DNA from 3 places in the Agrobacterium sp. NPDC090273 genome. Region 2 is predicted to be linked to each of the others. Evidence: predicted binding sites of a transcription regulator. Region 2 holds the regulator's gene; each other region holds the start of a gene.
The links. The regulator LexA, encoded in region 2, represses DNA repair genes until DNA is damaged. The targets are predictions, from matches to a motif close to TGTTCNNNNTGTGTTCNG.

Region 1: a site for LexA is predicted at 1,801-1,818, ahead of dnaE (DNA polymerase III subunit alpha). Genes of this name have one in related genera too.
Region 3: a site for LexA is predicted at 2,549-2,566, ahead of ACIQT8_RS15450 (2'-5' RNA ligase family protein). Genes of this name have one in related genera too.

The regions. Positions count from the first base shown of each region.
Region 1 covers NZ_JBIVYN010000001.1:1,023,936-1,028,123, forward strand. The annotation lists gene dnaE (DNA polymerase III subunit alpha) at 1-1,576, opposite strand, end outside; gene ACIQT8_RS05055 (ABC transporter ATP-binding protein) at 2,037-2,720, opposite strand; gene ACIQT8_RS05060 (lipoprotein-releasing ABC transporter permease subunit) at 2,736-4,043, opposite strand; gene proS (proline--tRNA ligase) at 4,066-4,188, opposite strand, start outside.
Region 2 covers NZ_JBIVYN010000001.1:916,857-921,044, reverse strand. The annotation lists gene ACIQT8_RS04575 (ComEC/Rec2 family competence protein) at 1-230, shown strand, start outside; gene ACIQT8_RS04570 (glutathione S-transferase family protein) at 256-933, opposite strand; gene lexA (transcriptional repressor LexA) at 1,518-2,246, opposite strand; gene ACIQT8_RS04560 (DUF2161 domain-containing phosphodiesterase) at 2,463-3,110, opposite strand; gene ACIQT8_RS04555 (hypothetical protein) at 3,620-4,183, shown strand.
Region 3 covers NZ_JBIVYN010000005.1:232,510-236,697, reverse strand. The annotation lists gene ACIQT8_RS15470 (aminopeptidase) at 1-353, opposite strand, end outside; gene ybaK (Cys-tRNA(Pro) deacylase) at 449-925, opposite strand; gene ACIQT8_RS15460 (ArsC family reductase) at 937-1,284, opposite strand; gene ACIQT8_RS15455 (hypothetical protein) at 1,483-1,650, shown strand; gene ACIQT8_RS15450 (2'-5' RNA ligase family protein) at 1,787-2,488, opposite strand; gene guaA (glutamine-hydrolyzing GMP synthase) at 2,593-4,170, opposite strand.

The DNA of each region.
Region 1 (4,188 bases), 110 kb from region 2:
GCAGGCGTGCAACGACCGGTTCCTTGTCGGCCTCTTCCTGCAGGCGTGGCTCTTCCTCGATGGCCTTCGACAGGGGCGTTGGATTGGCCGGATTGTTCGGCACCAGCTTACAGATCTTGTCGACCTGGCCGTAAGGCATTTCCAGCACGCGGCCGACGTCGCGCAACGCGGCACGCGCCTGCAACGAACCGAAGGTAATGATCTGCGCCACCTGCTCGCGACCATATTTCCGCTGCACATAGCGGATCACCTCTTCGCGACGATCCTGGCAGAAGTCGATATCGAAGTCGGGCATCGATACGCGTTCCGGGTTGAGGAAGCGCTCGAACAGCAGCGAGAAACGCAGGGGGTCGACGTCGGTGATCGTCAGCGCATAGGCAACCAGCGAGCCCGCACCCGAACCGCGGCCGGGACCAACGGGAATATCGTGCTGCTTGGCCCATTTGATGAAGTCGGCAACGATCAGGAAGTAACCGGGGAACTTCATGCGTTCGATAACGCCGAGTTCGAAATCGAGCCTGTCGCGGTACTCCTGTTCCGTATAACCAGCCGCCATGCCGAGTGCGGCCAGACGATCATTCAGACCTTCGACGGCCTGACGGCGAAGCTCACCGGACTCGGCGCGTTCCGCCGCCTCCGGATCGTCGCTGGCGCCGGTAAAGCGCGGCAGGATCGGTCCACGCTTCTTCAGAACGTAGGAGCAGCGCAGCGCGATCTCGACAGTGTTTTCCAGAGCCTCGGGAACGTCGGCGAACAGCGCCATCATCTCGGCGCGGCTTTTCAGATAGTGGTCCGGCGTCAGGCGGAAACGGCTGTCATCGGACACGATGGCATTGTGCGCCACCGCCATCAGGGCGTCATGCGCCTCATAGTCGGCCTTCGACGGGAAAAACGCCTCGTTGGTGGCAACCAGCGGAACCTCGTGCTCGAAGGCGAGACCGATCATCCGCCGTTCATGGGCACGGTCGAAATTGCCCTGCCGCTGCAGCTCGATATAGAGCCTGTCACCGAACAGAGACTTCAATGTCAGCAGCCGGTCTTTCGCCTGATCGGCGTGACCTTCCCGCAAGGCGATATCGATTGGGCCGCCCGAAGCACCGGTCAGGGCAATCAGGCCGGCATTGGAACTCTCCTCCAGCCAGGCGCGCGAGATGTTGACCGCATGGTGGCCGCTGCCCTCACCTTCCAGGTATGCGCGGCTGACGAGGTCCACCAGACGCTCATAGCCTTGCGCGTCGGCAGCAAGCAGCACGATGGAAGGAAGTTTTGCGAGATGTGCATTGTTGTTGCGGCGGTCTTCCACCGCATCCTGCATGTCGATGGAGACCTGACAGCCGATGATCGGCTGCAGACCCTCATCACGCGCCTTCTCGGAAAACTCGAGCGCAACAAAAAGGTTGTTCGTATCGGTGATGGCAATGGCCGGCTGGCCGTCTGCCACCGCCTTCGACATGATCTTCTTGAGGGGAAGCGCCCCCTCAAGCAAGGAGTAAGCGGAGTGAACCCGCAGATGGACAAAACCCGGCGTCGTCAGTTTTTCGCCCGAGGTTTCGCCGCTTGCAGTCATCTCGCCCATTCCGTCATCCCGTCATTCTGAATCGCGGCCGATTTTCGAACTTCCGGGCGGTAAAGTCCACAGGCAAGAGGGACATATTCAGGCTTGAATTCAAGCCAGCCAATTCAAGCCTGCCATCAGAGGGCAGTGAGGATCATCGAAAAGCTAGCGACAAAAACGGCGATCGAGGTGAAAGCGGCGACGTCACGAACGAAATCAGTCATTTGGTCTCTCCTTACTCGTTATGTTCCAACTTTGTTCTCATTTTGTTTCATTGTCAACAGGCTTTTGCCCGCTTCTGTCTTGTACAAACGGCAGAATCGACTCCGGGTTCCCTCGCCTCCAAAGCAAGCCTTTGACTCCAAAACGAAAAACCCGAAGGTGCAGAAAGCGCCTTCGGGTTGAAAAAATTCTGGTGTGGAGAACAAAGCGGCTGAGTGGATGTTCCTCTCAGCCCAAAGTCGCCCGGCTTCCGCCGTGATCAGAAATCGACGATCTTGCCTTCGGACAGCGTCACACGGCGATCCATACGAGCGGCAAGTTCGTGATTGTGGGTGGCGATCAACGCCGCAAGACCTGACTGGCGCACCAGCGCCTCCAGCGCATCGAACACATAATGCGCCGTCTCGGGATCGAGGTTGCCGGTCGGCTCGTCAGCAAGCAGCAGCAGCGGCGCATTTGCCACGGCGCGGGCAATCGCCACACGTTGCTGCTCACCGCCTGACAGCTCGGCCGGGCGGTGTTCGGCGCGGTGACCGACACGCATGTAGTCGAGCAGCGCGCTGGCGCGTGCTGCCGCTTCCTTGTTCGAAAGACCGGCGATCAACTGCGGCATCATCACGTTCTCCAGCGCGGTGAACTCCGGCAGCAGGTGATGGAACTGATAGACGAAGCCGATATCGCTGCGGCGGATTGCCGTGCGGGCCTCGTCACCCAGATCGCTGCAGGGCTGGTCATTGATGAAGACCTCGCCTGCATCGGAATGTTCCAGCAGGCCAGCCAGATGCAGCAGGGTCGACTTGCCCGTTCCGGATGGAGCGACCAGGGCCACCATCTCGCCGCTCTTCATTTCAAATTCGGCCTTGCGCAGAATGGACAGCGAGGTTTCACCCTGACCGTAGGTCCGCTCGATGCCGGTAAGCCGCAGCACAGTTTTTTTAGCCATATCGGGAAGCGGTCCTTATTCGTAACGCAGAGCCTGAACCGGATCGAGCTTGGAAGCCCGCCATGCAGGGAAGATGGTTGCCAGGAAAGACAACGTCAGCGCCATGATGATGACGGAGATCGTTTCGCTTACATCCATTTCCGCCGGAAGCTGGCTGAGGAAATAAAGCTGCGGATCGAAGAGCACGGTACCGGACACCCAGGAGAAGAACTGGCGGATCGATTCCACGTTCAGACACACGAGGATGCCAAGCGCCACGCCGGCAAAGGTGCCAACGATACCGATGGCCGCGCCAGTCATGAAGAAGATGCGCATGACCGAGCCTGAACTCGCACCCATGGTGCGCAGGATGGCGATATCGCTGCCCTTGTCCTTCACCAGCATGATGAGACCGGAGATGATGTTGAGCGCCGCGACCAGAACGATCAGCGTCAGGATCATGAACATCACGTTTCGTTCCACCTGAAGGGCGGAGAAGAAGGTCTGGTTTCGTTGTCTCCAGTCGGTGATATAGACCTGCCGTTCGGCAGCCTGCTCGACCAGCGGCCTGATGCCGTCAACATTGTCGGGGTGGCTGACGTAAAGCTCGATCGACTGGACGATGCCCTCGGCATTGAAATAGAGCTGCGCCTCGCTGAGCGGCATATAGATCATCGACGCATCATATTCCGACATGCCGATCTCGAAGACGCCGGAGATCTTGTAGGATTTGACGCGCGGATTGACGCCCATCGGCGTCACGTCGCCTTCCGGCGAAATCAGCGTGATGTCATCGCCTGCCGTCACGCCGAGCTGTGAGGCGAGCCTGGAGCCGACCAGAACGCCCTCGCCCGACATGAAACCGACGAGATCGCCCGTCTTCACGTTGGAGGAGACTTCCTTGATCTTCTCGATGTCCTCGGTGCGAACGCCGCGCACCAGCGCGCCGGAACCTGCACCGCCACGGCCGGAGGCCAGCGTCTGGCCCTCCACCAGCGGCAGGGCCATGGTGACGCCCGGGACGGCGCCGAACTTCTTCGCCAGATCGTCGTAATTGTTGAAAGGCGTATCGATCGGCTGCACGATCATGTGACCGTTGATGCCGAGAATGCGGGAAATCAGCTCGGTGCGGAAACCGTTCATCACCGCCATGACGATGATGAGTGTCGCCACACCCAGCATGATTCCAACGAAGGAAAAGCCGGCGATGACGGAAATGAATGCTTCCTTGCGCCGCGAACGCAGGTAGCGCCAGGCCACCATGCGTTCAAACGCAGAAAACGGCCGGGCGGCAGTTTCCTTTACGGAAGCTGCCGCACTTTTGTCAGCCTCGGCTTTTGCCATGTCGTCTCCTCGATCCGGCTTCTCAGCCAAGCACCTTGTTCATCGCAGCTTCGATCGTAACGGTTTCGCGCTCGCCGGTTCTGCGGTTCTTGACTTCGACTTCGCCGTTCGCAACCGAACGCGGACCGACGATGATCTGCAACGG
Region 2 (4,188 bases):
AGTGCCGTTCGGGCGCGGTGCTGTTCAGCCGCGATGTCCTGCGGCGCATAGGTTCGGTGGAAATGACGCTGTCTCATGAGAATGAAGGCGGGCCGATTGGACGGTTGGCGACGGCCATGGCGGGCACGAACCGCCCTTGGAGCGAACACCGCTCCTATGATTGGAAAACTCGGTCGTTTGACCGTGAGACATCTGAAACGATCGAGGAACTGGTTGCGGCGACGCCATAAGGGCCGCCGCACCAATGACGATTTTTCAAGCCTGGCTGCGCAGATCGGCAACCACGGTTGAGACGTCGCGGATCTCCTGTTCATGCGGTTCGTCGCGCCAGATTTCCTTCAGGCCGGCGTCGTACCAGTCGCGCATCGCCGGAAGGGCGAGAAGACGCTCCAGATAGGCTTTTGCCGCTGGTGAAAGGTCGGCGCCAAAGGACTGAAAACGGAACGCCACGGGTGAGAAGAAGGCGTCGACAGCGGTAAACTCCGCACCGGCCAGATACGGGCCACCAAAGCGGGAGAGCCCCTCGCTCCACAGTGCATCGATCCGGGCAATATCCGCCGCAAGACCCTTATTGTCCGGGTTCGGCGTGGCACGGATGCCGACGCACATGGGGTAGAAATTGCGCAGCGAGAAAAAGCCGGCATGCATTTCGCTGGCCGCGGACCGCGACCATGCGCGGGCGATGGCGTCAGCGGCCCAGACGCCATCATGCCGTTCCGCCAGATATTCGACGATCGAAAGTGATTCCCACACTGTCGTCGTGCCATCCACCAGGCAGGGCACCTTGCCGGTTGGCGAAAAAGTGGTGAAGGGCACATCCTGCCCGAATGGCACGAGCTTTTCGTTGAAGTCGATGCCCAGCGTGCGCATCAGCACCCACGGTCGCAGCGACCAGGACGAGTAGTTCTTGTTGGCGATATAAAGATCGTACATGGCATGCTCCCCGATATGATCTGGCTTTCTTACGACCAGGATACACGCTTCGAATATCGAAAATATTCCATGGCTCCCATAAGCCGAAATGATGGGTCGGTTCGAAATGAGCCGTTACACCGGATCATGCAATCAGACCGGCACGCTGTCATCCAGCGAAGCGGGCCGGTTCAGTCGAAATCAGACCGTCTGCCCCCCGCGCTTCCTCATCGTTTTCTCGCGCCAACAGATGCCGACCGGACTGGCTTGGCTTCTGTTGTGAAGGATCACCGTCGCTCGACCAACGTTTTTCGCGGGAGCGCTCCGGCAGGCGGTGTCTCGTCAGACAAAACGCAGCCTCACGATTTATTCGGCAAGACTATCCAGCACCCGACCAATCTCTCTCCATCATGCCAAAGATTGTTCATATCCCTGCCGAGATAAAGCCGATGCTCAGGACCCGGTTCCACACCGGATCTGTGTTTCAGCCCTTTATGGGCACGACGCAAAACACCGCAAATGACACAATCCATTGTGTCACGCCCAAAAGCAAAACCGCCAGCCAATGGCCAGCGGTTCAAGCGTCGATACAGATCGATGCGGCGTTAGTGATAACGCCGGATAAGGCCAACCAGCTTGCCCTGGATTTTCACCCGGTCAGGTCCGAAGATTCGGGTTTCATAGGCCGGGTTTGCAGCCTCGAGCGCAATCGAAGCGCCCTTGCGGCGGAAGCGTTTCAGCGTTGCCTCTTCGTCATCCACCAGTGCCACAACGATGTCGCCCGGATTGGCCGTGCTGCCATCGCGAATGATGACGGTATCGCCATCAAAGATACCGGCCTCGATCATCGAGTCGCCCTTGACCTCCAGCGCGTAGTGTTCGCCAGAACCCAGCATGTCCACAGGCACTGCCACGTCATGCGTGTTGTTCTGGATCGCCGAAATCGGCACACCGGCCGCGATACGGCCCATGACGGGAACATTGACCGCACCGGCAAAATCATTGCTGGCGGGTTTCAGCGATGGGGCAGGGGCTGGCTCAGGCGCCTTAGGCTTGCCAAGGCTGCCTTCGATAACGCTTGGCGAGAAGCCGCGTTGCGGTTTCAGGCCGGGCGAATAGGCCTCGGGCAGCTTGATGACTTCAAGTGCGCGCGCCCTGTTCGGTAGCCGGCGAATAAATCCGCGTTCTTCAAGCGCGGTAATCAACCGGTGGATACCGGATTTGGAAGCAAGATCGAGTGCATCCTTCATTTCATCGAAGGACGGCGGCACGCCGGATTCTTTCATTCGCTCATGAATGAAGAGAAGCAATTCCTGTTGTTTGCGCGTCAGCATGAGGAAAACACCCTTGAGAATCGCATCGAAAAGTTGCGAAACAAATACAGAACGAACACTATATGTTCCATATGTGTTCTGCAATCCCCTAAAATTTCGTGAAACTGCAATCGGTTATTTTGATGAGTGACGCGTTTTGTTCCGGTTGTGTGTCCCAGGCCCCCGAAACAGCGTTTCAGGCAAATTGATCCAGCTCCTAAAGCGCGTCACGCAATCTCACGTCGGCCAGCGCACCAAGGCTTCGCGGCCAGCTTCCGTCAAACCATAGACGCCCCGCTCAAGCCGTTCGAACCAGCCATAGACGTTCGATTGCAATATCTTGCCGGCATCGGGGGCGTTCAACTTGACTTCCCGAAGCCGGAGCGGTCCTTCGGAGAGCGCTTTCGCACATCCCAGCGCCTGCTGGCGATAGGCTGTCATCTGCGGCATGCGTGTGCTGCCGCCAAGGACCGGATCACCCTTGCGTTTCTGGTGTTCGCGCATCAGCCGCGAGCGTCGTTTCGGGTTGGTGCGCGGCATCGGCGATACCGAACTGACGATGACACTGACATGACCGCCTTCGGAGACGGCAAGCATGCCAATTCCCAGCCGCCGGCAAAGATCGCGGTAACGCTTATCGGTCTCGCGCCCTCGGCCACTGACAGACATTTTTGCCGCGATCCAGACTTCGTCGGATATCGCGGCACGATCGATCGCCTGAAGGATCAGCTCGAGATTGAAGGCGAGTTTCAGTTCGCACACCACCACCACAGGCGGATCACCGTCACTCATCCCGACAAGGTCGCAGCCGCCGATTTCGCCCTTTACCGTATAGCCGGCATTTTCAAGGAAGGCTTTCACAGGTTGGTAGAGGGAGGTTTCCATGCGGGCACTCGGAAGAAAGAATCGTCTGGCGACCATACAGCAAGACGGTGCTGGATCACGACACCCCTTGAAAACTGAGGGGCGCCACCTCATCTAGGGATCATCACCCGTTATCGATGGCTTGCAGCAGTGGTTTTCCTCGCGCAATGCTGTCCGGGTCTGCAAAGGGCGCTCTCCAGAAACGGATCGAGCGCCCTTTGTGTTTTTCGCAACGGGTCTCGATGGAAAAAGGCATCAGGATAAATCTCCGGGGATTGCCGCAACCCCGCAGGCTTCGAATGAAAACGCTTACACCTTTTTTACGATCTTCTCAGCTTCCCACGTCTCTGGGTTGCCAAATGGCTGTGTCACGATATCTACGGCCCTGCTTTCGAGGGTCATGTGGACATGACCGGATCGTCTTGTGGGACAGAAGGCTCTTTGCCGCTCAAAGCATCTTTCTGAAATCGTGATGGATCGCTGCCAGTGTCTCCGCATGGAGATATGGCGCGTGAGCGGGAAAATTTCGCATGAAACGCATGAAATTCGCATTGTTTCTGGGCCTGCTGGTGGCCACGGGATGCCAGACCGTGTCGCCCAATTCTCCGGAAGCTTTGAAGCGCGCCGAATATGACCGGTTGCTTTTGAACTCCACAGTCGCCAACTGCAAATTGATCGTGGAGCTCAATCAGAAGCGCAAGGCGCAGAACAAGGAGCCGACGCGGGATAACCAGTGCGCATATATCCTGAAGAACAACAATCTCAACGCCGGGCCGCACGCCGCCAACTTCATTCCCGACGTCGGTATCAACGGTATCCCGATCCCGCTCGGCAGTCTGGTGCGCCTCGCCGTTGTTGCAGACAGAAACCAGCGCGAAAAGAAAGCGCTGGAAGCAACGCTGCCCGCCTGGGTCTCCGCTCAGGGCGAAACCGCCACGCACGTCTATCGCATCCTGCTGACGCAGGGCTTCAAGCCGGATGAGGTGGACGGACTGAAGGGCAGCGGCAAGTTTGCCGATGCCGTGAGATCGGCCGCACCGTTTGTGCAGTTCGTCAAGGACAATCCTGACACGGTAAAAAGGGCGCAGGCTTAGTTCGC
Region 3 (4,188 bases), on a different contig from region 2:
GCCGGATCTTCGTTGGCCAGCAGCATCGGGTTGTCACCGGCAATCGCCAGACGCGCAGCGCCATTGGCGTAAGCTTTGGCCATGCCCTCGTAAAGCCAGCTCGAGGCCCTGTCGAAATTCGCATCGCTTGCATGGCGATAGCGTGCAAGCGTGGTTTCCTCATCGGAATAGAAGGTGGTGACGAGACCGCTGCCAGCCATATAGGCGTGTTTCGTCAAAAGGCGCACCAGCGGCAGTGCCGCCATTGGCGCGGTAATCACCAGATCCTGATCTTTTTGCAATTGCAGGCCAACCTTGATGGCGACTTCTGCGAGTTTTTCGAGTTTGACGGGATCGATGGGGGAAACGGTCATGATCAGCCTTCGTATATTTGCATGAAGAGTGCCGAACCATAGCCCATCCGTCGTGAAAGCCAAATGCTTTCAAGGCGTGTGGCCCGACAGGATCGTCAATCGCTGACGAGCGGCGCGGCTTCGGCTTTGAGTGCCTTCATTGCGTCCTGAGGCGAGAGCCTGATCTGCAGGCCGCGTTGCCCACCATTCATGTAGACATAGCCGTGACCCATGGCCTGCGCTTCGATGGCGGTCGGCACGAGTTTCTTCTGGCCGAAAGGACTGATGCCTCCCACATGATATCCCGTGGCGCGTTCGGCATCAGCGGGTTTCATCATGTTGGCGGACTTGCCGCCGAAGGCTGCGGCCAGCTTCTTCATGCTGACCTCGCGGTCGGAAGGCACAACAACGCAGACCGGCTTGCCATCGACCTCGGCCATCAGGGTCTTCAGCACGAGGTGAGGTGGCTCGCCGATAGCCTCGGCAGCCTGAAGACCGATACGATCGGCATTCGGGTCATATTGATAAGTGACCGTGGTGAATGAGACGCCGACTTTCACGAGCATCTGGGTGGCGCGTGTGCTCTTGGACATGATGCAGCCACTCAGCCGAACAGGGCTGCATAGGTCTCCGGCTTGAAGCCGACGGTGATCTTGCCCTTCGCCTCAAGCACCGGACGCTTGATCATCGATGGTTGTGCGAACATCAGCGAGATCGCCTTCTCGCGCGTCAGGTCGGCCTTGTCGGCATCATCAAGCTTCTTGAACGTCGTGCCAGCCCGATTGAGAACTGTTTCCCATCCTGCTGCATCACACCAGCTTTCAAGGTGCACCTTGTCGATACCCGACGCCTTGTAGTCGTGGAAGGCGTACTCGGTGCCGTTCGCTTCAAGCCATGTCCGGGCTTTCTTCATCGTGTCGCAATTCTTGATGCCAAAGATGGTGACGGTCATGGAATGCCTGCCTGTTCGAGTTGCGTGTCCGAGTGGCATAACAAACTGGGCGCGCAATGCAATGCGGCTCGTTTTTGCAGCTTCAGCAGGCACATTATCTTCGAGGATGCATATTTATGCATAGCTCTGCTGCTTGATCCTGCATTGTAAGCAGCTGCTTTTATACCCATTATCTGGGCATCAAAGATGGAGAGAAAAATGCGTTCCGTTGCAAAGACATCGCGTAAGTTTTTTGGTGAAACCTTCGCCGTATTCGGCGCAGCAATGGCTGTCTCGGCTGCTGTTCGCGCTCATCGCAAGCCTGCTGGCGCAGACTTGGAAACCCTCGGTATCGATTCCAAGGCTTTCGACAAGGTTCAGCTCTAATACCCGCAACGGCGGGGTTAGACTACCTCGCCCTGGATTGTGCGCCTTTAACATAGGCGCACTCTGTGAGAGCTGTTAAAAGTGCACGTTGATTGCTCCGTGCCAAAATCCCTCCGGGTGGCTCGTAGTCAGTTTTTCATACATCCGATGCCGAGTGGCTCTGTATGTCAGAGCCTTGCAAGATGAGTTGTCGTGCAGGTCGTTCGTAATCGTTCGCTTGCGCGGATAGCGACCATCGTCCCAACTCGTCGTGTCGCGTCAGCCCGTTGTGGCTATAAACCAGCACAAAATCGTCCGCTGTCCAATGATAGGGTTGCTCAATCGACATCGTGTCGATCTTCCCGCATCCGTAAATCGTCGTGATGTGCGGAACGATCGGCTGGAATGGCACGAATGGCAGGTTGCGTCGCCGTAGCTGCCGCTGAAGAAGTCTCGCAAGGCCTTCAATTTCGGGGATGTCTTGACTGCTTTTCAGGACATGGCTGCTGCGGTTGCCGAAGACAGCACATCTGTCCAGGGTCACGGGAAAGGGCCGGCCGCTGATCCCGTCCATCGCCTTGCGGATTTTGCTGATCAAACTTTCGGGAATCGCCCCAAAACATCCGACGCAAAAGAGCGTGATGTGCAGCAGGTCGGCAGGGTAAGCTTTCCGGCGTGTACAGCCCTCCGCATGGCGGCAGGCGTCCGCAAAAATCTGTTCGCTCAACGGCTGCGGCGGCTTTAACAAAAACAACAGCTTGCTCAGGAAGCGCACATTAAATCGCGCTTGCGGGGCTGACTGCGTCCAGTTGAAACAAAGCTGGTCGGAAACCGTTTCATCGCTCGATAGGTAAACCATGACGATGCTCCGTGGCTTCATGCCAAGGTCGTCATAATATCATCCGGCGACAGAAATTTAAAGAACAAAAAGAGAACAAAGGCGGAGAAAACTCCGCCTTCTGCTTACTCCCACTCGATGGTGCCTGGCGGCTTCGAGGTGACGTCGTAGACGACGCGGTTGATGCCCTTCACCTCGTTGATGATGCGGGTTGCCGCGCGACCAAGGAAGTTCATGTCGTAAGGGTAGAAATCTGCCGTCATGCCGTCCACCGACGTGACAGCGCGCAGGGCGCAGACGAAATCATAGGTACGGTAGTCGCCCATGACGCCCACGGTCTGTACCGGCAGCAGCACGGCGAAAGCCTGCCAGATGGTGTCGTAGAGACCGGCCTTGCGGATTTCATCGAGGTAGATGGCATCTGCCTTGCGCAGGATGTCGAGCTTTTCGCGCGTTACGGCGCCGGGGCAGCGGATCGCCAGACCCGGACCAGGGAAGGGATGGCGGCCGATGAAGCTGTCCGGCAGGCCGAGTTCCCGGCCAAGTGCACGAACCTCATCCTTGAACAGCTCGCGAAGCGGCTCCACCAGCTTCATGTTCATGCGTTCCGGCAAGCCGCCGACATTGTGGTGGCTCTTGATCGTCACCGATGGACCGCCGGAGAAGGAAACGCTTTCGATAACGTCAGGGTAAAGCGTGCCCTGTGCCAGGAAGCTCGGAGCCCCCTTGCCGTCAGCAGCGATCTTTGCAGCTTCGGCCTCAAAGACTTCAATGAACAAGCGGCCGATGGTCTTGCGCTTTACTTCCGGATCGGAAACGCCCGCCAGTTCCGTGAGGAAGAGATCGGAGGCGTCTACGTGCACCAGCGGAATGTTATAATGGTCACGGAACATGCCAACGACCTGTTCGCTTTCGGCCATCCGCATCAAGCCATGGTCGACATAGATACAGGTCAACTGGTCACCGATCGCCTCATGGATGAGGACGGCTGCAACCGAGGAATCCACGCCGCCGGAGAGGCCGCAGATCACACGCTCAGTGCCAACCTGTTCGCGGATCTTGCGGATCATTTCGGCGCGATAGGCGGACATGGTCCAATCGGACTTCAGCCCGACGATCTTGTGCACGAAGTTGGAAAGAAGCTTTGCCCCGTCAGGCGTATGCACCACTTCCGGATGGAACATGGTGGTGTAATAGCGACGCTCTTCGTTGACGGCGATAGCAAAAGGCGCATTTTCGGAGGTCGCGGCGACTTCGAAGCCTTCCGGAAGCTGCGTAACGCGGTCGCCATGGCTCATCCATACCGGATAGCTGCCACCCACGTCCCAGAAACCTTCGAACAGCGGGCTTGCCTTCTTGATGTCGATGTCGGCGCGACCGAATTCTGCCGCGTGACCACCTTCCACGACACCGCCAAGCTGGGTGCAGAGTGTCTGCTGGCCGTAGCAGATGCCGAGGATCGGAATACCGGCATCAAATACCGCCTGCGGTGCGCGGGGGCTGCCTTCAGCCGTTACCGATGCCGGGCCGCCGGAGAAGATCACGCCTTTCGGCTGCAACTTCTCAAAAGCTTCCGCTGCGTTCTGGAACGGGTGAATTTCACAATAGACGCCGGCTTCACGTACACGGCGCGCAATAAGCTGCGTCACCTGGCTGCCGAAATCGATGATGAGAATGCTGTCGGGATGGGCTATCTGGGTCATGGCGAGCCTTTAAAGAAA